DNA from 2 places in the Nocardiopsis sp. CNZ308 genome. Region 2 is predicted to be linked to the other one. Evidence: riboswitches for the same ligand, from Rfam matches in the RefSeq annotation. Region 2 holds a riboswitch; the other holds the start of a gene.
What was found. A riboswitch is a leader RNA that binds a small molecule or an ion and turns the genes downstream of it on or off. The one in region 2 is predicted to bind S-adenosylmethionine.
Positions count from the first base shown of each region.

Region 1: linked by a shared signal. The riboswitch ahead of thrC (threonine synthase) and the one ahead of EV372_RS18525 (aminotransferase class V-fold PLP-dependent enzyme) in region 2 are both predicted to bind S-adenosylmethionine.

Region 1 covers NZ_SHKJ01000001.1:1,677,347-1,692,547, reverse strand. The annotation lists gene EV372_RS07225 (class I SAM-dependent methyltransferase) at 1-114, shown strand, start outside; gene EV372_RS07220 (GrpB family protein) at 325-921, shown strand; gene EV372_RS07215 (alpha,alpha-trehalose-phosphate synthase (UDP-forming)) at 1,117-2,553, opposite strand; SAM riboswitch class I at 2,837-2,978, shown strand; gene thrC (threonine synthase) at 2,992-4,251, shown strand; gene EV372_RS07205 (ubiquitin-like small modifier protein 1) at 4,475-4,753, shown strand; gene EV372_RS07200 (GNAT family N-acetyltransferase) at 4,883-5,365, shown strand; gene EV372_RS07195 (PadR family transcriptional regulator) at 5,462-6,055, shown strand; gene EV372_RS07190 (ATP-binding cassette domain-containing protein) at 6,228-7,199, shown strand; gene EV372_RS07185 (ABC transporter permease) at 7,196-8,023, shown strand; gene groL (chaperonin GroEL) at 8,380-10,011, shown strand; gene EV372_RS07175 (Uma2 family endonuclease) at 10,273-10,884, shown strand; gene EV372_RS07170 (ABC transporter ATP-binding protein) at 10,985-12,925, opposite strand; gene EV372_RS07165 (ABC transporter ATP-binding protein) at 12,922-14,664, opposite strand; gene EV372_RS07160 (NUDIX hydrolase) at 14,761-15,183, opposite strand.
Region 2 covers NZ_SHKJ01000001.1:4,288,396-4,303,596, reverse strand. The annotation lists gene EV372_RS18560 (primosomal protein N' family DNA-binding protein) at 1-2,388, shown strand, start outside; gene EV372_RS18555 (hypothetical protein) at 2,415-3,308, opposite strand; gene EV372_RS18550 (DinB family protein) at 3,581-4,120, opposite strand; gene EV372_RS18545 (SAM-dependent methyltransferase) at 4,111-4,818, opposite strand; gene EV372_RS18540 (FtsX-like permease family protein) at 5,271-7,820, opposite strand; gene EV372_RS18535 (ABC transporter ATP-binding protein) at 7,898-8,713, opposite strand; gene EV372_RS18530 (hypothetical protein) at 8,710-8,979, opposite strand; gene EV372_RS18525 (aminotransferase class V-fold PLP-dependent enzyme) at 9,374-10,723, opposite strand; SAM riboswitch class IV at 10,784-10,898, opposite strand; gene EV372_RS18520 (DUF3870 domain-containing protein) at 11,113-11,508, shown strand; gene EV372_RS18515 (CoA transferase) at 11,505-12,842, shown strand; gene EV372_RS18510 (acyl-CoA dehydrogenase family protein) at 13,017-14,207, shown strand; gene EV372_RS18505 (nitroreductase/quinone reductase family protein) at 14,348-14,815, shown strand; gene EV372_RS18500 (RelA/SpoT family protein) at 14,879-15,201, opposite strand, start outside.

The DNA of each region.
Region 1 (15,201 bases), 2.6 Mb from region 2:
GCCCACCTGTCCCGGGACCTGGCCGACGGGACCTGGGACCGCCGGTTCGGACACCTGAGGGGAGTGCCCGAGCTGGAGGGCTCGCTGGTGCTGGTGGTGTCGGTCCCCGACTAGGGACCGGGGCCGCACGGCTCCGCCCGCCGACCCGGGGCCCGGCGGGCGCGCGCCGTGCGGACCCCCGGCCGGAACCGGACACCGGACACGGTGCGTGGTCGCCGCACGTCACGGACCCCCGACGGTCTGTCACGCCACGTCCGCACGTGCATATGTAAGCGACGCCGGGCGGGCTTGACGCGGACACCCGAGGGGACAAGGCTTTGGAGAATGTCACCCCTCGAAGCGTCTCCTCTGCCCTCTCGGGGCGAGCCGCGGGCCGGGACCGCGCCCGAGTTCCGCAACCTCGTCAACGGGCGCGTCCGCCTCTCCGAGTACGACCCCAAGTGGCCCTACCTGTTCCGGCGCGAGGACGGGAGGGTCCGCGCCGCCCTCGGCGACCGCGTGCTGCTCTTCGAGCACGTCGGCTCCACCGCCGTGCCCGGCCTCGCCGCCAAACCCTGCGTGGACCTGCTGCTCCTCGTCGCCGACTCCTCGGACGAGGCCGCCTACCTGCCCGACCTCGAAGCCGCCGGGTACCCCCTGGTGATCAGGGAGCCCGACTGGTACGAGCACCGGGTGCTCAAGGGCTCCGAGGTCAACCTCAACCTGCACGTGTTCAGCCGGGGGTGCGAGGAGGCCGAGCGCATGCGCCGCTTCCGCGACCACCTCATCGCCGACGCCGACGCGCGCGAGCGCTACACGGCGGTCAAGCGCGAGCTGGTCGGGCGGACCTGGGACCGCATCCAGGACTACGCCGACGCCAAGACCGACATCATCCGCCAGCTCCTCGCCGAGGCGGACGCCGGGAGGGGCGCCACCGGCTGAGCGGTTCCCGGCCGACCGGGCCGCGGCCAGGGGCGTGTACCGTCTCCCGACGGCGGACGCGCCCCGAGGCCTCCGGGCACCGGCGGTTCCGGATCCGCCGATCCGGGCGCACAGGCCCCGGGACCGCGCGGACGCGGCCCCGGCGGGCGCGACCGCGGGCGGAAACCGCGCGGACGCGCCCCGAGGCCTCCGGGCTCAGCCCAGTGAGCGCAGCTGGTCCTGGAACCACCGGCGCGGCGGCAGCGCCACCGCGGCCTCGGCCAGCCGCTCCCTGCGCCTGCGCCGCTCCTCACCGGGCATCGACAGCGCCTCGTGCAGCGCCTCCGCCGTCTCCACGGTGTCGTAGGGGTTGACCAGCAGCGCGTGCCCGCCCAGCTCGTCGGCCGCCCCCGCCTCGTGCGACAGCACCAGTACCGAGTCCCGCTCCGACAGGACCGGGCCCTCCTTGGCCACCAGGTTCATGCCGTCCCGGATCGGGTTGACCAGCAGCACGTCGGCCAGCTGGAACGAGGCCAGCGAACGCGGGTAGTCGTCGTTGACCTCCAGGATCAGGGGCGTCCACTCGGGGGTCGCGAACTCCTCGTTGATCTCCTTGGCGGTCCGCAGCACCGCGTCGGTGTACTCGCGGTACTCCGGCACGTCGCCCCGGCTCGGGTAGGCGAACGCCAGGTGGGTCACCCGCCCCCGCCACTCGGGGTGGGCGGTCAGCAGCTCGCGGTAGGCCTCCAGGCCCCGCACGATGTTCTTGGACAGCTCCGTGCGGTCCACCCGCACGATCAGCCTCGTGTCGCCGACCGCGTCCTCCAGGGTGCTCCGGCGCGAGGCCACGGCCGGGTCGGCGGCGCTCTGGCGCAGCCCCTCCCCGTCCGCGCCCAGGGCGTGCACGCCCACCCCGACCACCCGGCCGCCGTGCTCGACGGTGCGCCGCTCGAAGTCGACCTTCGCGCGCAGGATCTCCTCGCAGCAGCGCAGGAACGCGTCCGCCCAGCGCGGGCTGAGGAAGCCCAGCCGGTCCGCGCCCAGCATGCCCTCCAGCAGCTCGCGCGCGACCTGCCCGGGCAGCATCCGGAAGTACTCCGGGGGAGCCCACGGGGTGTGCGAGAAGTGCGCGATGCGCAGGTCGGGGCGGCGCGCGCGCAGGATCCGCGGCACCAGCGCCAGGTGGTAGTCCTGCACGGCGACGCGGGCGCCCTCGGCGGCACCGGCCACCAGGGCCTCGGCGAACGCGTTGTTGTAGGCGGTGTAGTCCTCCCACGTCCGCCGGAAGCGCGAACCGAAGGACGGCTTGTTGGGGGTGTCGTACAGCATGTGCTGCACGAACCACAGGGTCGAGTTGGCCACCCCGGTGTAGGCGCCGTCGAAGGTCTGCCGCGGGATGTCCAGCATGTGGACCCGCATGCCGTCCAGGTCGTAAGCCTGGTCCAGCCGGGCCTGCGGCGCCTCCGCCGCGGCCCGCCGGTCGGCGTCGGACAGGGCGGCGCACACCCAGATGCTGTCGATCTCGGTGGCGACCGAGATCATCCCCGACACCAGTCCGCCCCCGCCGCGCCGATGCTCCAGCGAGCCGTCGTCGGCGGTCGAGAAGGACACGGGCCCTCTGTTGGAGGCGATGAGGATCTGTGCCTTGTCCACGTGGTCGTCCTCTCGGAGAAAAAGCGATCGGGGTGGGGCGGTGGTGAAAGGGGGTCGCATCCTATGTCTCGCCTGTCGACAGCCGCCCCAAACCCCGCGCGGGTCAGCGGGGGTGCGCGTCACACGTCCGGCGCGCCGGGGGCGCTCCCTCCCGTCCCGGACCAGCACCGTCTCACCATGTGAGCCGTTTCGTGTTACCCGGGTCACCAGGCGTGGAAAACCGGCCGACACCTCCGTTACAGTTGCGGTGCGGATCCGACAGGACCAGCGCAAAACTTCATATTGCTCATCCAGAGGGGTGGAGGGACCGGCCCTGCGAAGCCCCGGCAACCATTCCAGCATGTGACACCCGCGAACCCGCGGGACGGCTGGGACAGGTGCCAACTCCGGCCTGGGGACAAGGTGTCCGCCAGGAAAGATGAGGGGAGACGCCTCGCCATGGCGATTGCCGCCACCGAACCCACCGCCGCCCGCTCCTTCGGCCCCGGCACCGCGCTCTCCTGTCGCGAGTGCGGCGAGCGCTACGAACTCACCCCCCGGTTCGCCTGCGAGTTCTGCTTCGGCCCCCTTGAGGTCGCCTACGACTTCGGGACCGTCACCCGCGCCGACATCGAGAGCGGCCCCAAGAGCATCTGGCGCTACCGCTCCCTCCTGCCCGTCCCGGCCAACGTCGCCGAGCTGCCCAACATGGCCCCCGGCCTGACCCCGCTGGTCCGGGCCGACCGCCTCGCGGCCGAGCTGGGCCTGGACTCCCTCCACGTCAAGGACGACTCCGGCAACCCCACGCACTCCTTCAAGGACCGCGTGGTCGCCATCGCCGTCGAGGCCGCCCGCACCTTCGGGTTCACCACCCTGTCCTGCTCCTCCACCGGCAACCTGGCCGGAGCCGTCGGCGCCGCCGCCGCGCGCGCCGGGTTCGAGTCCTGCGTGTTCATCCCCGCCGGGCTGGAGGAGGCCAAGGTCGTCATGGCCTCCGTCTACGGGGGCAAGGTCGTGGCCATCGACGGCAACTACGACGACGTCAACCGCTTCTGCTCCGAGCTCATCGGCGACCCGGTGGGCGAGGGCTGGGGCTTCGTCAACGTCAACCTGCGCCCCTACTACGGCGAGGGCTCCAAGACGCTGGCCTACGAGATCGCCGAGCAGCTCGGCTGGCGCCTGCCCGAGCAGATCGTCGTCCCGATCGCGTCCGGCTCCCAGCTCACCAAGATCGACAAGGGCTTCCAGGAACTGGTCAAGCTCGGTCTGGTCGAGGACCGCCCGTACCGGATCTTCGGCGCCCAGGCCACGGGCTGCTCCCCGGTCGCGCAGGCCTGGGACAAGGGCATCGACGTCATCCAGCCGGTCAAGCCCGACACCATCGCCAAGTCTCTGGCCATCGGCAACCCGGCCGACGGGCCCTACGTGCTGGACATCGCCAAGCGCACGGGCGGATCGGTGGAGCACGTGGGCGACGACGAGATCGTCGACTCCATCAAGCTCCTCGCCCGCACCGAGGGCATCTTCGCCGAGACCGCCGGCGGCGTCACCACCGGCGTGCTGCGCAAGCTCGTCCGCGAGGGCAGGCTCGACCCGAAGGCCGAGACGGTCGTGCTCAACACCGGTGACGGGCTCAAGACCCTGAACGCCGTCGACGCCGGGGTGAGCGCCACGATCAAGCCGTCGCTGAGCGCCTTCACCGACGCCGGTCTGGCCTAGACAGCGTCCTCCGGGGCCTTCCGCTCCGCTTCGGCCCGCCCGTCGCCCGCCATCGCCCGCAGGGGCGCTGCGCGACGAGGCGGGCCAGCGCCCCCACCGGACGCTAAGCGCAGCACCTTCGTCGTTCGGGCGTCCGAACGACCCCTCCGGTGCCGAGTCCCCGTAAGAACAGGCTCAGGCCGCCCCGACCACCCGTCATCTCCCACGAGTAAGGAAGTCCGCCATGAGCGCCAGCGTCCGCGTGCCCACCATCCTGCGCACCTACACCAACGACGCCTCCGAGGTCTCCGCCGAGGGCGCCACCCTGGCCGAGGTCCTCGACGACCTGGAGGCCAACTACCCCGGCATCCGCGCCCGCATCCTGGACGACAACGGCAAGGTGCGCCGCTTCGTCAACGTCTACATCGGCGACGAGGACGTGCGCTTCGAGAAGGGCCTGCAGACCGAGGTCGCCGACGGCGCCCAGGTCTCCATCATCCCGGCGGTCGCCGGGGGCTGCTGAGCCCCGTCGTGAGGGGCGGCCGCGGCGCGACAGGGCGCCGGGGCCGCCTTTTCGCCGTTCGTCGGGACCCCGCGCGTGCGCTCCGGAAAACCCGGTGCGCCCGCGACCGCCGCTCCCTAGCCTGGGCGCATGGGCATCGAGATCCGGCTGTTCCGGGAGTCCGACAGGGAAGCGGTCATCGCTCTGGCACTGCGCGCGTGGGAACCGGTGCACGCGTCGCTGCGCCGGGTCCTGGGGGAGGAGGTCTACCCGGCCCTGGTCCCGGACTGGCGGCGCAGCCAGTACGACGAGGTGGCCGGGAGCGTCGACGCCGGGGACCAGCGCGTGTGGGTCGCCGAGGCCGACGGCGAGGTCGCGGGCTTCGCCACCGCCAGGATGCTCCCCGACGACGACATGGGGGAGATCCACCTGCTCGCCGTCGACCCCGACCACCAGGGGCGGGGCGTGGGGGCGGCGCTGACCGGGGCCGCCACCGACTGGATCCGGGAGCAGGGCGCGGCGGTGGCCATGGTCGAGACGGGCGGCGACGACGGTCACGCCCCGGCCCGCGCCACCTACGAGCGCGCCGGTTACACCGCGCTGCCGATCGTGCGGTACTTCCGCAAGCTGTAGTGGCGCGGGGGAGCGGCCGCGGCCGGGCCCGGGCCCGCCGAACCGCCTCGTCGCTGCTCGTAGGCTGGAGGGGATTCCGGTCGAACGAGGGTGGAGATGTCGGCGACACGGCTGTTGGTCCTGGGTGTGGTGCGCATGGAGGGGCAGGCCCACGGGTACCGGGTGGGCCGTCAGCTCCTGGACTGGGGCACCGAGCACTGGGCCAACATCAAGTGGGGTTCCATCTACCACGCCCTGCGCAAGCTCTCCCAGGAGGGCAGACTGCGCGAGTTCGTGGCCGAGGGGGACGAGGTGGTCGACCGCGTCTCCTACGCGATCACCGAGGACGGCGAGGCCGAGCTGCACCGCCTCATCCGCCGGGGGCTGACGCGCAGGGAGGACCCCGCGATGCTCTTCGCGTCGGTCACCCTCATGACCGCCCTGCCGCGCGCGGAGGTCGTCGCGCTGCTGGAACAGCGCCTGGAGCTGCTGGAGAGGACCGAGGACGAGCTGCGCCCCTCCGAGGACTGGGGCAAGCCCGTGCACGTGCGCGAACTCTTCGGCCTGTGGCGGGGCACGCTCGGGGCCGAGGCCCGCTGGACGCGTGGACTCGTCGCCTCCCTGCGGGCCGGGGAGTACACCATGGCCGACGACGGCCCCGATGCCTTCGGGCTGCCCCCGGTGCCGGGAGCGGTCGCCCGCGACCGCTGACCCGGCGGCCCTCCCGCTCCCGCCGGCTCCGCCGCCCCCGCTTCCCCCGTCCGCGCGGGCCCCGCCGACCAGGCCGGATCCCCGGAGGGCGGACCGAGCTCTTATTAAACTTTGAATATCCCGCCCGGTGGTGCACACTCTCTCTCGTACTCAAGTTTTAATAAGGAGAGGGATGATCCACACACGCGGGCTGACCCGGGACTTCCGGGTCGGCAAGGAGGTCGTCCAGGCCGTCCGCGGCGTCGACATCGACGTCGCGGAGGGCGAGCTGGTCGCCCTGCTCGGACCGAACGGCGCGGGGAAGTCGACCACGCTGCGCATGCTCACCACCCTGCTCGAACCCACATCGGGCACCGCCGTGGTCGCGGGGCACGACGTCCGCGCCGCGCCCGCCGAGGTGCGCCGCAGGATCGGCTTCGTCGGCCAGGGACACGGCGCCGGAGAGGACCAGCGGGCCCGGGAGGAGCTGTACACGCAGGGACTGCTGTACGGACTCGACCGGCGCACCGCGCGCCGCCGCGCCGACGGGCTCCTCGACCAGCTGGAGCTGGGCGGCGCCGCCGACCGCGAGGTCACCAAGCTCTCCGGCGGACAGCGCAGGCGCCTCGACATCGCCATGGGGCTCATCCACGAGCCGGGGCTGCTGTTCCTGGACGAGCCCTCGACCGGACTCGACCCGCACAGCCGCGCCAACCTGTGGGAGCACATCACCCGGCTGCGCGAACGGACGGGCACCACGGTCGTGCTCACCACCCACTACCTCGACGAGGCCGACGACATGGCCGAGAGGGTCCTGGTCATCGACCACGGCAGGGTCATCGCCGACGGCACCGCCGACGAGCTCAAGGGCAAGGTCTCCGGTGACCTGGTCACCCTCACCGTGCCGGACGCCCAGCAGGCGCGCACCGCCGCCGGGATCGCCGAACGCGCGCCCTCCGCCGGGACCGCGGAGGTGCTCGCGGACGCGGGGCGCGACGCCGAGGTGCGCCTGCGCGTGGAACGCGGGGACACCGTGCTGCCCGAGCTGCTGCGCGGGCTGGACGCGGCCGGGGTCCCGCTGCTCTCCGTGCGGGTGCAGCGGCCCACCCTGGACGACGTGTTCCTGACCCTGACCGGACGCAGCCTGAGGGAGGAGGGGGCATGAGCTTCCACGAGGTGACCGGGATCCCGGCGGAGACGGCCGGGGCTGAGACGGCCGGGGCGCCCGCGGCGCGGGGTCCGGGCCTGGTGCGCGACACCGTGACCGTCTTCGCCCGCCAGATGCGGCCGTTCCTGCACCGGCCGCTGATGCTGTTCTTCGGCATGCTGCAACCGGTGCTGTACCTGGTGCTGTTCGCGCCCCTGCTGACGGGGCTGGCCGGCGCCGAGGGGCAGGACCCGTGGCAGTGGTTCGTCCCCGGCCTGCTGGTGATGCTCGGCCTGTTCACGGCCGGGTTCGCCGGGTTCGGACTGCTGCCGGAGATGTCCTCCGGAGCGCACGAGCGGCTGCTGGCCACCCCGGTGAGCCGGGTGTCGCTGCTGCTGGGGCGGGTCCTGCGCGACGTGGTGATGATGCTGGCGCAGATGGTGCTCATCCTCGTGCTGGTGGTGCCGCTCGGGTTCGAGGCGTCGTTGGCGGGCGCCGTCGTGGGGCTGCTCCTGCTCGCCGTCCTGGGCGCCGGGCTGGCCACGCTGTCCTACCTGGCGGCCCTGGCGGTCAAGCAGACCTACGTGTTCGCGCCCATCGTGCAGACGCTGATCATGCCGCTGATGCTGCTGTCCGGCGTGCTGCTGCCGATGGAGCTGGCGCCGCCGTGGCTGTACGCGCTCTCGCGGGCCAACCCGGTGGCCTACGTGGTGGACGCCGAGCGCGCCCTGTTCGCGGGGCAGTGGGACGCCTCGGTCGCCCTCGGCTGGGCCGTGGCGGTGGTGCTGGCGGTCGCCGCGCTGGCCGGGGGGTCGCGGGCGATGCGCCGCCTCAGCTCCTGACCCGGGCGCCGTGGAGCAGGGTCGGAGCGGGAGGGGAGCCGCGCGCCGGGAGAGGCGGGAACCGGTGCGCGGCTCCGTCCGCTCAGCGCGGAAAACCCGCATGTCATACGGTGTTTGCGCAGGTAGATGCGGAAATGCCGGAATGGGAAATCGTGACCACATCGTTTGCACTCGCCGGGGTCGAGTGCTAAAAAGGGAACTGGTTAGCACTCGCCTTCACTGAGTGCTAACCGGATCGAGGCTGCGAGATCGCGGCTCCCGGCAGCAGGGTTGCCGGGAGGTTCCGCGGTCGTCCGTCGCGGGCGCATGCCTCGTCCCATCGCGTATCAGCCCGGTCACGGGAGGACAAGAACTCAATGGCAGCCAAACTGATCGCGTTCGACGAGGAGGCCCGTCGCGGCCTCGAGCGCGGCATGAACCAGCTCGCTGACGCCGTCAAGGTCACGCTCGGCCCCAAGGGCCGCAACGTCGTCCTGGAGAAGAAGTGGGGCGCCCCCACGATCACCAACGACGGTGTCTCCATCGCCAAGGAGATCGAGCTCGAGGACCCGTGGGAGAAGATCGGGGCCGAGCTGGTCAAGGAGGTCGCCAAGAAGACCGACGACGTCGCGGGTGACGGCACCACCACCGCCACCGTGCTCGCCCAGGCGCTCGTTCGCGAGGGCCTGCGCAACGTCGCCGCCGGCGCCAACCCGATCAGCCTCAAGCGCGGCATCGAGTCCGCCGTCGCGCGCATCAACGAGGAGCTCGGCAACCTCTCCAAGGACATCGAGACCAAGGAGCAGATCGCCTCCACCGCCTCGATCTCCGCCGGCGACCCCCAGATCGGCGAGACCATCGCCGAGGCCATGGACAAGGTCGGCAAGGAAGGCGTCATCACGGTCGAGGAGGGCCAGACCTTCGGGCTGGAGCTCGAGCTCGCCGAGGGCATGCGCTTCGACAAGGGCTACATCTCGCCCTACTTCGCCACCGACCTGGAGCGCATGGAGACGGTCCTCGAGGACCCCTACATCCTCATCGTCAACTCCAAGATCTCGAACAACAACGAGTTCCTGCCGGTTGTCGAGAAGGTCCTCCAGGCCGGCCGCCCGCTGGTCGTCATCGCCGAGGACCTGGAGGGCGGCGCCCTCCAGACGCTGGTCGTCAACAAGATCCGCGGCACCTTCAAGTCCGTCGCCGTCAAGGCCCCGGGCTTCGGTGACCGCCGCAAGGCCCAGCTCGGCGACATCGCCGTGCTGACCGGCGGCCAGGTCATCACCGAGGAGGTCGGCCTCAAGCTGGAGAGCACCGAGCTCGACATGCTCGGCCGCGCCCGCAAGGTCGTCGTCACCAAGGACGAGACCACCATCGTGGACGGCGCCGGTGACGCCACCGCGATCGCCGGTCGCGTGAACGAGATCCGCAACGAGATCGAGCGCACCGACTCCGACTACGACCGCGAGAAGCTCCAGGAGCGTCTCGCCCGCCTGGCCGGCGGCGTGGCCGTCATCAAGGCCGGTGCCGCCACCGAGGTGGAGCTCAAGGAGCGCAAGCACCGCATCGAGGACGCCGTCCGCAACGCCAAGGCCGCGGTCGAGGAGGGCATCCTGCCCGGCGGTGGTGTCGCTCTGCTCCAGGCCAGCGTCCCGGCCTTCGAGAAGCTGGAGCTGGAGGGCGACGAGGCCATCGGCGCCGACATCGTGCGCCGCGCCATCGCCGAGCCGCTCAAGCAGATCGCGATCAACGCCGGCCTCGAGGGCGGCGTCGTGGCGGAGAAGGTCAGGAACCTGGAGCCCGGGTTCGGCCTGAACGCCGCCACCGGCGAGTACACCGACCTGTTCAAGGACGGCGTCATCGACCCGACCAAGGTCACCCGCTCGGCTCTGCAGAACGCGGCTTCCATCGCCGGTCTGTTCCTGACCACCGAGGCCGTCATCGCCGAGAAGCCGGAGAAGGCCGCCGCTCCCGCCGGCGATCCGACCGGTGGCATGGGCGGCATGGACTTCTAGCAGGTCCGTGAGACCTCGGGCCCCCGGGCCCGCAGGTGTCTGAGGTCCGGATACGCGACCTCGCCCGCGACGACCGGGCGGCCCCTTCGGGGGCCGCCCGGTTTCGCCTTTTCCGGGCCCGGGGCCGGGCCCGGAAACACTGGGAACGCCGGGATCGCCGAAGCGGCACTGTCGTTCGCGGAAGGCCGGGGCTATTCTGCGAAGGGTCGGGCGGACGGGGACACGGAGCGTTACAGTTCCTGCTCGGAGGTGCAAAGCGAAATGAGTCTGGCTATGACGGAAGCCGACCCGGTGGTGGGCTTGTCTCGATGGGACTACTTGCTGAACACCTGGCAAGAGTTGGACGTGCCCGACGGTTGGCGGGCCGAGATCATCGATGACAACGGAGTCGTACTCGTGGCCCCCCCGCCTATGCCCCACAACATCATCGCGTCCTGGGTCCACAGGGCACTGCTTCTGGCTCTCCCCGACGGCTGGCACATCTTCCAGACGCTGGGGCTCCAGTTGCCGGTGGTCGAGAGGCTCTACATGCCGGACCTGGTCGTCATGCCGGTGTCGGCCGCAAAGCAGGCGCGTATTCCCTGTCCAGCGGACGAGGCGGAGCTGGTGGTCGAGATCGTGTCCAAGAGCAGCAGGGACACCGACCGCGAGAAGAAGCTGTGGGGCTACGCGCACGGTCCGGTTCCGCTCTACCTGCTGATCGACGCCTGGGACGAGACGGGGCCGTCGGTCACCCTCTACGAGCAGCCGGGCGACGGCCGCTACAACCACGCCACCACCGTGAACTTCGGGGCCAAGATCGGGCTGCCGAAGCCCTTCGACATCGAACTCGACACGTCCGAGTTCCCCGGCCCCGACCAGTGGCCTTCCTGAAGAGGCGGACACAGCGCTGGTCTGGGAGTGACAGCCCATCAGGTTTCTGCCCAGGCTAGTGGCCTTCCTGAGGACGCGGGCGGCAGCGGCCCGAGGTTCATCAGTCCGCGCCGTGCCAGGCCCGCCACAGGTCGGCGTAGGAGCCGCCGCGGGCCAGCAGCTCGTCGTGGCTGCCCAGCTCGCTGATCCGGCCGTCCTCCACCACCGCGATCCGGTCGGCGTCGTGCGCGGTGTGCAGCCGGTGCGCGATGGCCACCACCGTGCGGCCCGACAGCACCCCCGCCAGCGACCGTTCCAGGTGGCGGGCCGAACGCGGGTCCATCAGGGACGTGGCCTCGTCCAGCACCAGCACGTCCGGGTCGGCCAGCACCACGCGGGCCAGGGCCAGTTGCTGCACGTGCGCCGGGTCCAGCGGGACGTTGCCCGACCCCACCCGCGTACCCAGCCCGTCCGGCAGCGCGCGCACCCAGGGCTCGGCGTCCACGGCGGCCAGAGCCTCCCACAGGCGCTCCTCGTCCACCTCGGCCGCGCCCTCGGGCCGGTCCAGCGCCAGCGCCAGGTTCTCGGCGATCGTCCCCCGGAACATGTGGCTCTCCTGGCTCAGCAGGATCGCCCGCGCGCGCCGTTCCTCGGGAGGCAGGCCCGACACCGGCGCCCCGCTCACACGGACAGCGCCCGAGGTGGGCGGGTGCACGCCCGCGATCAGCTTGCCCAGGGTCGACTTGCCCGCGCCGCTCGGGCCCACCACGGCCAGGCGTTCGCCGGGCGCCAGCACCAGGTCCACGCCGTGCAGGACCTCCGTGTCGGTGTAGGCGAAGCGCACGCCCTCCACCCGCACCTCGCCGGGCCGGGCGGTCCCGGCCGCGTCCGCCGCGGAGTTCGCCCTCCCGTCCGGTTCCCCGGCCAGCTCCACGCCCAGCAGCCTGCGCATGCTGGTGAAGCCCATCATCAGGCTGTCCACCTGGTCCAGCAGCTGGTCCAGGGGCCGCGCCATCTGCCTGCTGAGGAAGACCGCGGTGGCGATCCCGCCCAGGCTCAGCGCTCCGTCGGCGTACAGCAGGCCCGCCACCAGGAAGGTCAGCGCGATCGGGAACATGTACCCGAACTCCAGCGGCGGGTACCAGACGCAGCGCAGCCACAGCGTGTACCGCTCCGCCGCGTAGGCCCGGCCCACCCTCTGCTCGTTGAGCGCGATCCGCCGGGCCTGCCGTCCCAGCGACTCGATGGTGTGCGCGCCCTCCACGGTGTCGGTCACGCTCTGGGTCAGTTCCGAGTAGGTGCCCAGTTCGCGCACGTACCCGTCCGGGGCCCTGCGCGCGTACCAGCGCGTGGACAGCCACAGCACGGGCGCCGACGGCAGCCACGCCAGCAGCAGGAGAGGGTGCAGGACGACGAGGGCGGTGGTGACGACCACCAGGGTCACCGTGCTCACCGCCATCACCGGCACCGAGACGCGCACGGTGTGGCTCAGGTGGCCGATGTCGCGGCCGGTGCGCGCCACCAGGTCGCCCGTGCCCGCCCGTTCCACCACTCCCATCGGGAGCCGGAGCACCGCGCGCACGAACTCCTCGCGCAGCTCGGCCAGCACGCTCTCGCCGAACCGGATCGAGGCCGCCACGGAGGCCAGGGTGAACCCGGCGTGCAGCACCAGCGCCGCGACGATGAGCCCGGCGAGCACGTCGACGCGCGAGGCCGCCTGCCCCGAGGCCGCGGACGGCGCCCCCTCGGCGCGCACGGTGTCGATGATCAGGCCCAGGATCCAGGGCGAGGCCAACGCCATGAGCGCGGCCGTCCCGTACAGCAGGACGACGACGGCGAGCAGCCGTCCGTGCTCGCGCCCGGCGCGGCGCAGCCGCCTCCACACGGCCGCGACCGGCGCGATCGGCAGTCCCGCCGCGTGGTGCTCCGTCGGAGCGGCGGACGTGGCGGGAGCGGCGGGCGCTCCGGGTGCGCTGGCCGCCTCGGGCGCTCGGGGCGTCGGGGACACTCCGGACGCCCGCGGCGGGTCGAGGGCCTCGGCGTTGTCGGCGGCCCGGGTCATGGCTTCCCCTCCGTGGGAACGGCGCGCAGGACGGTGGCGGCGTAGCTCGGGCACCCGGCGAGGAGAGCGCGGTGGCTCCCCTCGGCCGTGAGGCGGCCCTCCTCGACGAACTGCACGTGGTCGGTGTGGTCGAGCAGCAGGGGGCTGGTGGTGACCAGGGCGGTCGTGCGCCCCGCCCGCTCGGCGGGAAGTCCGGCGGCGATCGCGGCCTCGGAGTGGGCGTCCACGGCGGAGGCGGGCTCCACCAGGATCAGGATCTCCGGCTCCAGGGCCAGGGCACGTGCCAGGCGCAGGCGCTGCTGCTGGCCGCCGGAGTACTCGCGGCCGCGCTCGGTGAGCAGCGCGTCCAGCCCGGCGGCGGACTGACGCACCACGTCGTCGGCGTGCGCGGCGCGCACGACCTCGGCCAGGCGTTCGTCGGAGATCCCCTGGTCCGGGGACAGTTCACCGCGCAGGGTTCCGGAGAACAGGTGCGCGTCGTTGGCGGCCACCAGGACTCGGCGGCGCACCCGGGACCGGGGCAGGTCGCGCAGGCGCACGGTCCGGCCCGTGGCCGTCTCGACCAGCGCGGCGTGCGCGCCCTCCTCGTCCCGGTAGCGCCCCAGGCGTTCGGTGATGACGGTGGCGTCGGCGGGGTCGGCGCAGACCACGCCGGTGGTGCGGTGCGCGGCGAGGGTCACTCCGCTGCCCGGGTCGTGCAGGTCGCAGGGGCCGGCCGGTTCCGGCTCGGGGCGCTCGGGGTCGGGGTGGTCGTGCTCCAGGCGCAGCACGCGCACCACGCGACCGGCGGCCACCCGGGCCGAGACGTACATGGACAGGGAGCGCATCAGGTGGCGCACGGCCATGGAGAGCGTTCCGGCGTAGCCGTAGAACGCGACGAGCTGGCCGATGGTGATCTCCCCGGTCAGGGCCAGGCGCGCGCCGTACCAGACGATGCCGACGAGGAGGAGGCCCGGGAGGAGTTCGCGGACGGCGTTGAGGGCGGCGTCCACCCATCCCACGCGCATGGCGGCGGAGCGGACCCCCTGGGAGGCGGTGCGGTAGCGGTGGTCCACGGTGCGCTCGCCTCCCACGCCCCGGAGCACGCGCAGGCCCGCGACCAGGTCGGTGGCCAGGGTGGTGAGTTCGGCCTGCCGGTCGCGCTGGTGCTCCTGGCGGCGGGAGAACAGGTTCAGCAGGGGGACCATCCCCGCCATGATGAGCGGGACCGACACCAGGACGATGACGCCGAAGGTGACGTGCGAGGTGAGCATGAGGGCGCTGACCGCGGCCACCGTCACGAAGACGGCCAGGAGCTGGCCCACCGTCTCGTAGAAGTCACCGACGCGGTCGATGTCCTCGGTGCCCACGGCCACCACCTCGCCGGAGGGCAGGCGTCGGGTGAGCGTGGGGCCCATGCGCACGGAGTGGTCGGTGACCACCTGGATCGTGCGGTAGGCGGACGCGTACCAGTTGAAGCAGTCGGCCCGGTGGGCGAGGGGGACGAGTGCGACGGAGACCGCGACGAGGGCGCTGAGGACGCCGAACCAGCCGAGCAGGGAGCCCGGGTCGCCGCGGGTGACCCCGGAGTCGAGGGCGGCGCCGAGCGCGGCGGAGATGAGCACGCCGGTGAGCATGAAGGCGCCCGTGGTGGTCCCGGCCCACAGCAGTGAGCGGCGCTCCTTCCGGGCGAGCCACCACAGGAACCGGTCGGCCGAACGGCGTTCGGGAACGCCGGTGGGCTGGGGAAGTGTCCGCACAGTATCCGGACTGTAACCAGCGGGGAGGGGCGCGGGCCACCCATTTTTCCGGGGCCGGGAGCGTTCCGCCCCGGTCGCCGGGGGCGGGCGCGCGGGTCAGTCGACGGTGCCCTCGGCGTGGAGGAGTTCGATGAGGCGGCGCACCGCCGGGGCGCAGCGCCGGCGGTCGGCGAAGCCGATCCAGGCGAGTTCGGCGATCTCGTTGTCCGCCGAGATCTCGCCGTCGTACTCGGCGGTGTGGCACGACAGGCGCACGCGGGTGCCCGGGCCCTGGGCGTGGGCGGCCTCGTCGATCACCGCGATCCGGCGGACCGTGTCCGGCCGCAGCACCACGCTGACCTCCTCCAGCGCCTCGCGGGCCACCGCGGCCTCGTCGCTCTCCCCGGGCTCGCGCTTGCCGCCGGGCAGGTAGAACAGGTCCACCCCGTCGGTGCGGACGCACAGCAGGCGCCCCTCGCGGACGTGGACCCAGGCCAGGGCGTCGATGACGGCGGGGGAGGAGGGCGGGGTGGGTGACATGTGACCACCCTATGTCAG
Region 2 (15,201 bases):
CTGGGCGGTTTCCTGGCCGAACGGGTGGGGACCTCGGAGTTCTCGGGGCGGCTGGCCTACCTGGAGGCGGTCGTCTCCCCCGAGCCCGTGCTCACCCCCGAGATCCTGGGCCTGGCCCGCGCGGTCGCCGACCGCTACGCGGGCACGCTGAGCGACGTGCTGCGGCTGGCGGTGCCGCCCCGCCACGCCCGCGTGGAGAAGGAGGCGGCCAAGGCAGCGGAGGCCGCGGAGGCAACGGGGGCCGACGCGCCTGCGGAGGCAACCGGAGTCGGGTCGGGGGCCGACGCGGTTCCGGAGGCGACCGAGGTCAGCGAGGTCCCGGAGACAGCGGACTCCGGGGCACATCCTGGGACGACCGTGACCAGTGCGGCTCCGGAGGCAGCGGATCCTGATGCGGAACCCGAGACAGCTGTGACCGGCGCGCTCCCGGAGACAGCGGGTTCTGGCGCGAACTCCGAGACGACAGCGACCGCGACGACCCTGGGGACAACGGAGTCCGGAGTGAATCCGGAGATGCCAGGGGCCGAAGCGTCTTCGGAGGCCACGGGGGTCAGCGCGAATCCGGAGACGGCGGGGCCCAGTACGGGTCCGAAGGCAGCGGGGACGGCGCCCTCCTGGGAAATCGCGGCGACCGGAGCGGACCCGAACGACTCCCCTTCCGGGACGGCCCCGGGCAAGGCCCCCGAGGCGGTCCCGCACAGCACCCGGACGGGCCCCGACACCGCGCCGAACACCACCGACACCCCGCAGGTGTCCGCAACCGTGACGGCCCCGCCCTCCGGTGCGGCAGCGGCACAGGACGCCACCGGGGCCGACTTCGATCCCGGTCCCTGGGCCGACTACCCCGAGGGCCCCTCGTTCCTGCGCGCGCTGCGCGCGGGCCAACCCGCCCGCGCGGTGTGGAACGCCCTGCCCGGAACCGAGTGGGCGGACGCGGTGGCGGTCGCCGCAGTGGAGACCCTGGCCGCCGGGCGCGGCACCGTGGTCGTGGTGCCCGACGGCCGCGACGTGCGGGCCGTCGACCACGCCCTGGAACAGCGCCTGGGCGGGGGCCGGTACGTGGCGCTCACCGCCGACCTCGGACCGGCCGAGCGCTACCGGCGCTGGCTCTCGGTGCTGCGCGGAGGGGTACGGGTCGTGGTCGGCACGCGCGCGGCGGTGTTCGCGCCGGTGCGTGACCTGGGGCTGGTGGTGCTGTGGGACGACGGCGACGACGTGCACGCCGACCCGCACGCCCCCTACCCCCACGCTCGCACGGTGCTGTCGATGCGCGCGCACCGCGCCGGGGCCGGTGCCCTGATCGGCGGGCACACGCGCACCACCGACGCCCAGCTGCTGGTGGAGTCGGGGTGGGCGCACCCGCTGACCGCCGACCGGACGACCCTGCGCCGCCGCGCGCCCGTGGTCCGGGCGGCCGGGGACGACCGGGAGCTGGCCCGCGACGAGGCGGCGAGGTCGGCGCGGATGCCGAGCGTGGCCCTGCGCGCGGCCCGCGAGGCCGCACGGACCGGTCCGGTGCTCTTCCAGGTTCCGCGCCGGGGCTACCTGAACACGCTGGCCTGCGCCGGGTGCCGCGAGCCCGCGCGCTGCGACTCCTGCCGGGGCCCGCTGGCCGTGCGCGGTTCGCACGCCATGCCCTCGTGCGGCTGGTGCGGCCGGGTCGCCGGGCAGTGGGCGTGCCCGGAGTGCGGCGTCACCCGCATGCGCGCCGTGGTGGTGGGCGCCCGCCGCACCGCCGAGGAGCTGGGCCGCGCGTTCCCCTCGCTGACCGTGCGCACCTCGGGCCGCGAGGAGGTGCTGTCACGGGTGGCGGACGCGCCGTCGCTGGTGGTGGCCACGCCGGGGGCCGAACCGGTGGCCGACAACGGGTACGCGGCGGCGGTCCTGCTGGACGGCTGGGCGCTGCTGAACCGGATGGACCTGCGCGCTTCGGAGGAGGCGCTGCGGCGCTGGCTGAACGCGGGGGCCCTGGTGCGGCCGGGCGGCACGGTGGTGGTGTCGGCCGACGCCTCGCTGCCGGTGGTGCAGTCGTTCGTGCGCTGGGACCCGGCGGGCTTCGCCGAGCGCGAGCTGGCCGAGCGCCGCGAGCTGGGGTTCCCCCCCGCGGTGGCGATGGCCTCGGTCACCGGCGCTCCCGAGCACGTGCGCGAGCTGCTCGACCAGATCCAACTGCCCGAGGGCGCCGAACTCCTGGGGCCGGTGCCGGTGGGCGCGGACCGGGCGGTCGGCCCGGACGGCGCCCACCCCACGGAGCGCGCGCTGCTGCGGGTGCCCCGGGCCGGGGTGGGGGCGCTGTCCCGGTCGCTCAAGGTGGCGGCCTCGGCGCGCAGCGCGCGCCGCGACGAGCACCTGGCGCAGGTGCGGATGGATCCGCTGCACGTGGTCTAGATCGTTGATGGGAAAATGTGTCCTGGTCAGTGGTCGTAAGCGATCAACGACCGCTTGACCGGGGCACCCACCAGCCAGTTGTGCCAGATCGCCGCGTTCAGCGCCAGAACCCGCTGGCACACCCGGGCCCAGAGCCCCTCGCTGGTACGGGCGTTGTGACGCTCCAGCCCGAGCTGGTTCTTCAACGTCCAGATGATCGCCTCCACCCGCTGACGCAACCAGGCCGGGAACACCCCGGTGTCGACCTCGTCCTTGCGCGCGGGACGCACGAGCACATGCCCCAGGTCCGCCGCGGCCTTTTCGATACCGGCCCCGGCGAAACCCTTGTCGCACACGATCGGGCACGGCCCCTGCGCGCACCGCTGGACGTGGAGCAGATGCAGTGCCTGCTTGCGTTCGTCCAGCTCCTTGGGGTTGGCCAAAGAGAAGGAGACCACCGCCCCGTCGGTGGTGGTGATGAGCATCAGCTTGGACCCCCAGTAGAACCGGTGGTGGGAGGCGTCGCGCCCGTAGCCGCACACCTGGCCCAGGTTCGAGCGCTGCACGGTGGTGCGCGAGGCCCCGCACGGCACGGGGGTGCCGTCCATCAGCCGCAGTTTCTCGTGCCAGGTGGGGGTGTGGCGGGCCAGCCAGCCCGCGGCGGTGAACAGCAGCGGGGCCAGGTGGGTCAGGCGCCGGTTGTACTCGGATTGGTGCGGTAGGCGGCCGAAGAGGTGACCGATCCGGGTTGGTGCCAGGCGCAGCCAGCGGCGCTCGTCGTCACAGCGCAGGAGTACCTGGGCGGTGGCGACGCAGATGAGTTCGGCGTCGGTGAGCAGGGGTGGGCGGCCCGGGCCGGTGCGTGAGTTGGCCGAAGGGATCACGTCGTCGTCCAGATGGACGTAGAGTGCTGTCAGAAGGGCGTCAAGGTTGGTCGTCACACACCGATCCTCGACGCCCTTCGTCATGGGCGCAGGCGTTTCAGGGATTTCCCATCAACGATCTAGGCGGTGTCGGGGCCGTCCGGGGGAGCACCGGGGCCCGCCCCTCCGAACGTGTCACCGGTGCGGAACACGGGGTCTGGCCCGTGGCGGCCTTGTACCCGTAGCGGGTCCGGGCGCCTCGGGGTCAGGCTGTCGTCGCGGCAGGGAACGCGTCGGGGGCCTCGGCCGGGGCGGCCCGGCCCGGGGTCCGACGGGAGCGGCCGTCGGGCTCAGCGGCCGTACTCCGCGCGGTACAGGTCGCGCAGCGCGGCCACCTCCGCCGCGTGGTGGATGACCTCCCGGTTGACGTGGAGCACGAGGGCGACCATCGGGAAGTCCCCCCACTGGGGCGCCTCGGCGCCGCCCACCGGCGCGGCCAGGCCGCTCTCGTCCAGCTCCTGGACGTGCGCGGTCCAGGCCGTGTAGGCGTGGCGCAGCCGCTGCCGGGCCTCGGCGGCGGTCGCGGGCCAGTCGGCGTTCTCCCGCGTGGCGGTGCGGTCGCCGAAGTGCCAGTTGACGCGGGTCTCCAGGACCTCGACGACGATGTGCCCGAGCCGCCAGGCGATGGTGGTCACCGGCGGCGGCTCGGGTTCGGGGACGGCCGTGTCGGGCCGGTGGCGCCCGTCCGGCCCCTCGCGCACGGTCCAGGCCCCGGGCACCGGAGCCCAGTGGAACTCCTCGTCGGTGAGCCCCTCCAGGCGGGGCCACAGGGAGAAGTCCCAGTAGAACCGCAGCTGCGCCAGGACCTCTCCGGTCCAGTTCACCGCCACCCGCGAACGCCCCCTCGGCGTCTTGGCGCGCGGCCCAGCCCCGCCAGGACGCCGGTGCCCGGGTCGGACACGTCCTCGTCCGGGTAGGGCCACCACCGCAGGTCGGCCACGCCCGGCTCGATGGGCTGGAAGGGGTCGAAGGCGCGCTCCACCGCGGCGCGGGGCGCCGGGGAGGTGAGGGCGAGGTAGCCGCCCCCGCGCATGAGGGCGTGCAGGGCGTCGATCCGGGCGGGCGGGTCGTCCGCGGTGAAGGGGCGGGTCATCAGAACGGCGACGGGCTCGTCGAAGTCGACGAGCCCGGAGGTGCCGAGGCGGCGCAGGAGCGTGTCCGTGCCGGACCCGTCGCCGGAGAGCACGCGGGCGCCGGGGGTGGAGAGCATGCCCGCCGCGCCGTGCGGGGCGACGTGGACGACGGAGGCGTCGGGGGCGGTGGCGTGCACGCGCTCGGCGGTTCCGGGCACCGGGCACCCCCAGTCGACGAACTGGCGTACACCCGCGTCGGCGGACAGGTAGTCGATCACGCGCCCCAGGAAGGCCTGGTGCAGGCGGGTGTGCTCGGCGTGCCGGGGGTCGGGGCGTCCGCCCGCGCGGGAGCCGAGGTCGACCACACCGGACCGCTGGCCGGGGACGGGCACGGACCCGCGCCCTCGGAACACGGCCGTGAGCCGACCCGTCTTGGGCCCTCGGACGTTGGTCACGTTCACGCTCCCCCAGCCGGTTCGCTCGCGGGAGGCAGACGCTCGGCGGGGCGGGCCGGTCGGGCCCGGACAGCGTCGCGCCATGCCGTCAGGGCCCGATGGTACCTCCTGTGAAAGTGATCCTCAGCACACACTTGGGTGTTATGCGCCCTATTTCGCCCTTTGAGAACTCCTGGGGCACAAGTGTTTCTGGTAAACGAACTCGGCTCCGCGAACGGGGAGGGGGCGTCACGCCCCGCTCCCCCGCGGTTCCGGCAGGTCACCGCCGTGTGTTCCCGGGAAAGCTCCACGGCACGGCCGGATCGTCCGGGAAAGCGCTCTTTCTGCCGCGCTTCCCGGGAAACGGTCCGGGAGGTAAGGGGGTCCCCGCGCCCCCGGGCTCCGGCCCCGACCGGAGGCGGTCCCCGCGGGAACGCCGCTCCGCGCAGAGGACCGCTCCCGGGGGAAGCCCGTCAGACCTCGGCCCCGGCGCGCCACCGGTCCGCGGTCAGCCTCCTCGCGGGCAGCTCCGCGCACAGCCAGGACACCACCGCGACCACCAGCACGGTCGCGGGCAGCAGCCAGAACGGGCCGCCGGGCCACGGGCGCCCCAGGAGCCCCATCCCGGCGAAGGCGAGCGGGACCGCCGAGGTCAGGACACCGGCGACGACCGCGCCGACCGTGATCAGGGCGGCCTCCCTGCGCAGCAGCGACCGGACCTGCGCGGGGGTCATGCCCACGGCGTGCAGCGCGTCCGTCTCCGCGCGGCGGCGCAGGGTCTGGGCGGACAGGCGGTTGGCCACCGAGAGCAGCACGTACCCCGCCAGGCAGAGCAGCACCACGAGGTTGAGCACCGTGTTCGCCGCGAGCCCGCTCCCGGCCGCGTCCGGGGCGGTGTCGGCGACCTCCACCCCCGGATGGGCCGAGGCCAGGCCGTCGAGGGCCTCGCGGACCTCGGACTCCCGCCCGGGTTCGGCGAGCACCCGCAACTCGGCGGGCAGGTCCCCGGTCAGGTGTCCCCGGGCCAGGTCCCGCGAGACCAGGACCGGACCGAAACCGAGTTCGCGCTTGTACAGCGCGACCACCTCGGCGCTGACCTCGGCCCCGTCCCCCATCCGGAACGTCACCCTCTGCCCCGGCTCCGCGCCGAGGGAGCGCGCGATCTGCGCGCCCAGCGCGACGGTGTCGCCGGTCAGCGCGCCCAGGTCGCCCCCGGTGACGCCCACGTCGACGACCTCCGGGGCGCCCGGCCCCAGGACCAGCGCGGGCGTCTCCTGGTGCAGCACCCCCTCATCGAACGGCAGCTCGGTGGTCCACACGAGGGCGGTCGGCGTGGCGGTGACGGCCGCGGCGACGGACGGGTCCTCCCGGACGGTCTCGGCCAGCCCCGACGGAAGCCCGCCGAGCGCGGGCGCCGTCAGCGTGCTCGCGGCCAGCTCGCCGTCCTGCCGCTGCTCCGTCTGCGCGGCCAGCAGCGTGGTGTTGACGTAGCCCTGGCTGAGGGCGAAGGCCACCAGCATCGCCAGCGCGCTGACCGCGCCCGCCACCCGGTGGGAGTGGCCGTGCAGGTTGCGCACCGCCAGCCAGGTCAGGGCGGACGAACGCGCGGGCAGGCGGCGGCCGAGCGCCCCGCTCACCGCCCGCAGCAGGGCGGGGCCGACCAGGGCCAGCCCGATCACCGCGAGCAGGCTGGCCGAGGCCGGGCCGACCGCCGCCGTCTCGTCACCCAGCACCAGCGCCGGGACCGACGCCCCCACCGAGGCCAGGAGCAGCGCCGCCCCCGTCCAGGTCCGCGCCCGGCCGGGAGCGCGCGGTTCGGCGACGGACTCGGCGAGCGCGTCGGTGGGCGGCGCGGCCGCGGTCCGGCCGACCGCGGCCAGCGAGGCCAGCCACACGGCGAGCACCATCAGCACCGCCGTGGCCAGGGCGGGCAGCGGTCCGAACACCGGCGGCAGGCCCGGAGGCACGAGCCCCAGGGAGGCGAACCAGTCCAGCACGAGCCCGGCCAGCGGGTAGCCGCCGGCCACGCCGAAGGGCAGGGCCGCCAGGGTGACGAGCAGGTTGGGGGCGGCGACCAGGCGGCGGACCTGCCGGGGCGTGGCGCCCACGGCCCGCAGCAGCGCCAGGTCGCGGCGCTGGGCGGCCACGGAGACCGACAGCGCTCCGGCGACGGTCAGGCCGATGGTCATCACCAGGACACCGCTGAGCGAACCGGCTACCGCGACCAGGACACCGCGTGCGGCTCCGGCGGCCGGGAACTCGGCGTCGCCGATCCGGTCCCCGGTCCGCACGAGCGCGTCCTCGCCCGCCAGGGCCTCCCGCACCGCCCCGGTGAACCGCTCCTGCGACACGCCGGGCGCGGCGCGCAGGGCCACCAGGTCCACGGTGCCCTCGCGCGGGCCCTCGGTGCGTCCGGCCAGTTCGGCGGCGGCATCGTCGTCGAACAGGACCACGGTGGCGCCGGTGTCCAGCACCCCGGAGAGCCGGTGGTCGCCGGTGCGCCCCGCCGCGGTGACCCGCACCCGGTCGCCGACCCCGGCGTCGGCGGCGGCCGCCGTGGCGGCGTCCAGGACCACCTCCCCCGGCCCCCGCGGCGCCTCCCCTTCCAAGGAGGCTTCCTCCAGCAGTGCGGCGGAGGACCACCCGTGGCCGGTGGTGCGGGGGTCGGCTCCCGTGGCGGGCCCGTCCCCGGTGTGCACGGCGGCCGGGAACCCGACGTCGCCGACGGCGGTGCCGACCTCGGGCAGGGCGGCCAGCCGTGCGGTGAGCTCCTCGGGCAGGGCGGCCCGCTCGGGCAGGGGCAGGTCCAGGTCCTCGGCCTGCTCGACCGTCTGGGGGGCGGTGACCACGGCGTCCGCTCCCCGGAGGCGTTCGGCGGGGACCGAGGAGCGCAGCCCGGTATCGGCCAGCACGCCGCCGACGGTGACGAACGCCGATCCGCCCAGGACCGCGACGGCGACGGCGGCCAGCACTCCGGCACGGCCGCGCGCCAGCTTCAGCGCGAGGGGGCCGCGTCCGCCCACGGGACCCTGATCGCAGGCGGGGCCGGAGCCAGAGGCCGGACCGGGGTCGGAAGCCGGGCTCGGGCCGGGGGTCGCCGTCATCGGTCCGCCTCCGCCCCGGCCGTCTCCAGGGAGGCCAGGCGTCCGGCCAGGTCGGCCGCGGAGGGGGCGTGCAGGACGTCGGCGAGGCGGCCGTCGGCCATGACTGCGGTGGCGTGCGCCCGGGCGGCGGCCTTGGGGTCGTGGGTCACCATGACGACGGTCTGGCCGAGTTCGTCCACGACCTCCCTCAGCAGGCCCAGGACGCTGTCGGCGGTCGCGCCGTCGAGCGCTCCGGTGGGTTCGTCGGCGAAGACGATGTCGGGGCGGGAGGCCAGGGCGCGCACGATCGCGACCCGCTGCTGCTGGCCGCCGGAGAGTTCGGTGGGCCGGTGGCGCAGCCGCTGCCCCACCCCCACCCGGCCGACGAGCGCGCGCAGCCAGCCCTGGTCGGGGGTCCGTCCGGCCAGGCGCAGCGGCAGGGTGATGTTCTCCTCCGCGGTGAGCGTGGGCACCAGGTTGTAGGACTGGAACACGAAGCCGACCCGCTCGCGGCGGAACTCGGTGCGGCGGGGCTCGCGCAGGGAGCTGATGTCGGTGCCGCCCACCACCACCGAGCCCGAGGTGGGGCGGTCCATGCCGGACGCGCAGTTGAGCAGGGTGCTCTTGCCCGACCCGGACGGCCCCATGACGGCGAGGAACGAGCCGCGGGGAACCCGCAGCGACACCCCGGCCAGGGCGGAGACGGCGCCCTCGCCGTCGGAGTAGACGCGGTGGACGTCGGTGAGCCGGACGGCCTCGCCGTCGGCGTCCGGACCGGCGGAACCCGGTGCGGTGGAGGCCGGGGCGGCGGCCGCCCCGTTCGCGCCGCTCACCGGTCTCCCCTGCGGACCAGGAGGATCAGCGCGACGAGCGAGACCAGCGCCGCGAGTCCGAAGGCCGACCCGATCAGCTCGTGGCCGAGCAGGGACAGCGTGCCGTTGGCCGTGGCGGTCCCGGCGAGGACGACGCCGAGCAGGACCAGCAGGGCCTTGCGGGCGGGTGCGCGCCGGGGCCGGGGGGCGCGCGCGGGCGCCCGCGGAACGGAGGGCGACGGGGCTCCGGCGGTCGGAGCGTCGATGCGGTAGGGGTCGTCGGACACGGCTGCTCCCGGGGTTCGGTGGGTGGCTGGACACGGCCGGTGTACCGCCCGCCGTGTCGTCTCCGACGCTACGAAGGCGCGGCCCGCCGAAACATCCCGCCCACCAGTCGATCCCTGTTACAGCCAGCTGTAGCAGCGCCGACCCGAACCCCTCTGACCAGCCGCGACGCGCGCTCCCGACCGCGTCCGCCGCCTCCGCCGAAGCGGAGCCCCGCCGACGCGTGGAGCGCTCCGCCGCCACGGCGCACGTACCGCCCCCCGCCCACCGCGCCACCGCGACGCCCTGCGACCGGGCCGGGGACGGCCGCTGGCACCCACCGCCGCGAACCGCGAGGCGGCCTCCCCGCCGCTTCCGGCCCGGGGGCCGACGGGGCGCCCGCGCCCGCGACCTCCGTCAGAGCACCCGCGCGGGGTCGGGCACCGGGGCCAGGCGGCCGTCGCAGTCGGCGTACTCCCAGCGCGGTCCGCGGGCCACGAGTTCGGCGACCGCGCCGACGAGGCGGTCCACGTGCTCCCGCGTGGTGCCCACTCCCAGGCTCGCCCGCACCGCCTGGCCGTGCCCCCGGGGCAGCAGGTGCCGGGTGAGGGGGTGGGCGCAGAACAGGCCGTCGCGCACCCCGATCCCGTACTCGGCGGACAGGGCCGCGGCCAGCAGGTCGGCGGGCAGGCCGTCCACGGTGAACGACACGATGCCCACCCGCGGGTGGTCCCCGCCCCACAGGGTCAGCTCGGTGACGCCGTCGATCGCCGTCAGCCCCGCGCGCAGCCGCTCCAGCAGCGCCGACTCGCGCACGTGCAGGAGTTCCTGGACGGCGGGGGCGAGGGTGTCGCAGGCGGCGGCCAGCGCCACGGCGCCCAGCACGTTGGGGCTGCCCGCCTCGTGCCGCGCGGGCAGGTCGTTCCACACCACGTCGTGTTCGCTGACCAGCCGCGTGGCTCCGCCGCCGGACAGGTAGGGCGCGGCCTCGCGCAGCCAGTCGGCGCGACCGGCCAGCACCCCGGAGCCGAAGGGGGCGTAGAGCTTGTGGGCGGACAGGGCGACGTAGTCGGCGCCGGTCTCCTCCAGGCTGAAGGGCAGGTGCGGCACGTACTGGGCGGCGTCCACGACCACGCGCGCGTCCTCGGCGTGGGCGGCCCGCACCAGTTCCTCCACCGGCCAGATCTCGCCGGTGACGTTGGAGGCGGCGGTCACGCACAGCAGGCGCGGGCCCTCGGGGGCCCCGCGCAGCGCTGCGCGCGCGGCCTCCACGGCGCCCTCCGGGGAAGCGGGCAGCGGCAGGCGCACCACCCGTCCGGCGCGGGCGGCGGGGTGCTCCCAGGGCAGCAGGCTGGCGTGGTGCTCGGACTCGAACACGACCACCGTGCAGCCCTCGGGCACCGAACGGGCCAGCAGGTTGAGGGCGTCGGTGGTGCCGCGCACGAACACCACGGCGTCGGCGGGCTGTGCGCGCACGCCCACGAAGCGGGCGACGCTGCGGCGGGCGCGCTCGTAGGCGTCGGTGCTGACCTGGGAGTGGTGGCCCGCGCCGCGGTGCACGCTGGCGTAGTAGGGCAGCGCCGCGGACAGGGCCTCGGCCACCGGGGTCAGACACGGGGCGCTGGCCGCGTAGTCGAAGTTGGCGTACTCGACGCGTTCGCCGGTGACCAGGGGGACGCCCTCGTCGGAGGTGACGACGGTGCACGCGGCGGCGTCGGCCGGGGGCTCGGCGGAACGGGCGGCGTGGACGGAAACGGCAGTGGTCATGGGGCACCTCTCCTGTGGGTCGTGGGACCCGCGGAGATGTCACTCCGGTAACGCCTCAGGGGTCCGCGCTTGTCCGACACGGTCGTGTCGGGACCTGGTCCTCACCCGGGGCACCCCACCGCGGTAGGAGGGTTGCCGACCAGCTAGCCGGGGCTTGACGCTGGTACTCGTGACCTGCGAGGCACACTAACACAGCCTTCCGGCCCGCGGCAGGGGGAACGGATGTGGCCCGGACCACCGATCCGCTTGACAGCGGCGCGCGCGGTGGGGACATACTTGTGCCTGCCTGCCCTCACGCCGCGGGTGTCCGGTTTCCCCCGGCCGCCCTCCAGGCGCGAGACTCCAGAGCGTCGGAGTTTTCGCGTGCCCGTGAGCGAGAGGTGTGCACCTTGTACGGCGACGACCGTATCCAGCAGGTTCTGCGCAATCCCAGGGTCGTCCTGGTGTCCGGCTACGCCCGCCTGCCCGACTCGGTGGCGAGCCACTCCCAGTACCAGCGGCTCGGCGTCGTGCTGGCCGTGGACACCGCCGACGGGCGCGTCGTCGCCGCGGACACCACCCTGCTCACCGAGCTGGCCAGGGACTTCTTCCGCGCCCTGGTCGAGGGGGAGTCGGTGACCGAGGACGTCGCCGAACTGGTGCGGCGGGTGCAGACCCGGTACGCGGGCCAGTCCGGCGCCGCGCTGACCACGGCCCTGCGCCGCTGTCTGGAGACCTACGTCCAGCTCCGGGAGGGCGACCAGTTGCCCGCGGACCCCGGGGCCGGGCAGGAGGCGCGGCCGTGACCGACGACCTGCGCGCGGACGGATCCCCCGTCGGAGCCCGGGCCGGAACCGGCGCCAGGGCCGGAGGCGGGGCCGAGCCCCGGACCGGAACCGGGAGCGCGACCGGGGCCGCGCCGCTGCCGCTGGCGGGCGTGCGCGTCGCCGACCTGTCCCGCGTGCTGGCCGGCCCCTACGCCACCATGCTGCTCGCCGACATGGGCGCCGAGGTGGTCAAGGTGGAGCAGCCCAGACGCGGCGACGACACCCGTTCCTGGGGCCCGCCCTGGGCCGGGGAGGCCGGACCGGAGGGGCACGGCGAGGCCGCCTACTTCCTGTCGGTGAACCGCAACAAGCGCAGCCTGGCCGTGGACCTGAAGGACCCCGGGGGCCTGGCCGCGGTCCAGGAGCTGTGCGCGGCCTCCGACGTGGTCATCCAGAACTTCCGGCCCGGGGTGATCGACCGGCTCGGGCTCGGCTACGAGGCCGTCAGCGCCCGCAACCCGGCCGTCGTGTACTGCTCGGTGAGCGGGTTCGGACCCGAGCACGAGCCCGCGACGCGCCCCGGCTTCGACATCGTGGTGCAGGCCGAGAGCGGGCTCATGGCCGCCACGGGGCCCGCGGAGGGACCGGCGAGCAAGGTGGGCGTGGCCCTGACCGACGTGCTCACCGGGCTCAACGCCGCCGTGGGCGTCCTGGGCGCGCTCATGCGGGCCCGCGTCACCGGGCGCGGCGAGAACATCAGCGTGTCGCTGATCAACTCCACCCTCTCCGGCCTGGTCAACCTCACCCAGCAGGCGCTGGTGACGGGGGCCGAACCCGCCCGGGTCGGCAACGCGCACACCACGATCGTGCCCTACCAGACCTTCGCGACCGCGGACGCCGAGATCGTCGTCGCCGCCGGGAACGACGCCCTGTACCAGCGGCTGTGCGCGGCCCTGGACCGCCCCGACCTGGGCGCCGACCCGCGCTACACCACCAACCCCGGCCGGGTGGCGCACCGGGAGGAGCTGGTCGGCGAACTGTCGGCGACCCTGCGCTCGCGGCCCGCCGACCACTGGATGGAGCTGCTGGTGGGGGCCGGGGTGCCGGTGGGACGGGTGCGCGGGGTGCTCGACGCGCTGCGCACCGCCGACGCCAGCGGCGACGACGTCCTGCGCACCGTGAAGCACCCCACCGCCGGGCTGATCGAACAGGTCCGCGCGGGGTTCCGGTTGGAGGGCACCCCGCCGCCGCTCGGCGCGCCGCCGCTGCTGGGGCAGCACTCCCGGCAGATCCTGGCCGAACTCGGCGTGGACGGGGCCGACGTGGACGCGATGGTCGCGCGCGGCGCCGTCCAGCAGTCCGACCCGTCCTGAGGTCCCAGCGGACCGCACCGGATCCGCCCGGCCGCGCCCCGGGGCCGTTCGGGGCTCCGCACCCGGTCCGCGGACCACCGCCCGTCCTTCCGGGCCCCGCACCCGGGTCCGAGGACACCGTCCACCTCCCGCACGGCCGCACCGGCCGTCAGCACCACGAAGGGACACCCCACCATGAGCGACTCCCGCAAGCCCGCCGCCCCGGACCCGCACGACTTCCTGGCCGTGGACGCCGACCTGTCCGACACCGAGCGCGACGTCCGCGACGCCGTGCGCGACTTCGCCTCGCGCGAGCTGGCGCCGAACGTCGCCGAGTGGTTCGAGGCGGGCACCCTGCCCGACCCGCGCGGGCTGGCCAGGGCCTTCGGCTCCCTCGGAGTGCTGGGCATGCACCTGGAGGGGTACGGCTGCGGCGGCTCCAGCGCGGTCGCCTACGGTCTGGCCTGCCGCGAACTGGAGGCCGTGGACTCGGGCCTGCGCAGCTTCGTGTCGGTGCAGGGCTCGCTGGCGATGGCGGCCGTCCACAAGTTCGGCTCCGAGGAGCAGAAGCAGGAGTGGCTGCCGCGCATGGCCGCCGGTGAGGCGATCGGCTGCTTCGGGCTGACCGAGCCCGACTCCGGTTCCGACCCGGGCTCGATGCGCACCCGCGCCCGCAGGGACGGGTCGGACTGGGTGCTCGACGGCACCAAGATGTGGATCACCAACGGATCGGTCGCCGACGTGGCCGTGGTGTGGGCCGCCACCGACGAGGGCGTGCGCGGGTTCGTGGTGCCCGCCGACACGCCCGGGTTCTCGGCCAACGTCATCCACCGCAAGCTGTCGCTGCGCGCGTCCATCACCTCCGAACTGGTGCTGGAGGGCGTGCGCCTGCCCGCCGACGCGGTGCTGCCGGGGTCGCGCGGCCTGGGCTCGCCGCTGTCGTGCCTGAACGAGGCCCGCTACGGCATCGTGTGGGGCGCGGCCGGCGCCGCGCGCGCCTGCTACGAGGCCGCCCTGGAGTACGCGCTGAGCCGTGAGCAGTTCGGCCGGCCGATCGCCGGGTTCCAGCTGACCCAGCGCAAGCTCGCCGACATGGTGGTGGACGTCAACCAGGCGGCCATGACCGCGCTGCGGATCGGGCGCCTGAAGGACGAGGGCCGGTGCCACCACAACCACGTGAGCTTCGGCAAGCTCTCGTGCGTGGCCGCCGCCCAGCGGGTGGCCGCGGCGGCGCGCTCGGTGCACGGCGCCAACGGCATCACCCTGGAGTACCCGGTGATGCGGCACATGCTGAACCTGGAGACGGTCGCCACCTACGAGGGCACCGAGGAGATCCACGCGCTCAGCATCGGCCAGTCGGTGACGGGGATCTCGGCCTTCCGCTGAATCCCGCCTCCGGGGCCCGCTCTTCGGCCCGGGTCAGGGCCGGTCGGCGGTGGTCCGCCGCGGGTCGCGCGCCTCCCCCGGTGCCGCCGGGCGCGCGCAGCCACCAGAATGGGGAGCAGCCGAGCGAGGGAGTTGCCGAGATGGGGAACGAGCCGACGAAGCGGTTCGAGATGACGGGGCTGCGGCGGACCGCCAACGCCGTCGTCAGCGGCTTCGTCAAGTACGGGGTGTGCCTGCCCGAGTTGCACCTGCTCACCACGCGTGGGCGCAAGTCGGGCTTCCTGCGCACCATCCCGCTCAGTGTGCTGGACAGCGACCGCGGACGGTTCCTGGTCTCCCCCTACGGGGAGGTGGACTGGGTCCGCAACCTGCGTCAGGACGGTTTCGCGACGCTGCGCCAGGGCGGCTGGATCGAGCTGATCAGCGTGCGCGAACTGGGGGCCGAGGAGGCCGCCCCGCTGCTCAAGGAGTACCTGGACCACCCGCGCGCCGCCATGGTGGGCCTGTACTTCGAGACGCCGCCGGACGCCCCCGAGGAGGCGTTCGCGGCCGAGGCCGAACGCCACCCGGTGTTCGAGATCGTGCGCTCGACCACGATCCGCATCTGACCGGAGCGCACGGGCTCCGGGCTCCCCGCGCGGGCGTCCGGGGCCCGGCCGTGTCCGGCCGGGTCAGTTGCGGACGCGGAAGACGTCGTAGACGCCGTCCACGCCCCGCACCGCGCGCAGCACGCTGCCCAGGTGGGCGGGGTCGGCCATCTCGAAGGTGAAGCGGCTCTGCGCCACGCGGTCGCGGCTGGTCTGGACGGTCGCGGACAGGATGTTGACGTGCTGGTCGCTCAGCACCCGCGTGATGTCCGACAGCAGCCGGGACCGGTCCAGGGCCTCCACGTGCAGCGCCACCAGGAACATCGAGTCCTCGGTGGGCGACCACTCCACCTTGACCATACGGTCGGTGTCCAGCGTCGCGGTGTTCACGCAGTCCCGGCGGTGCA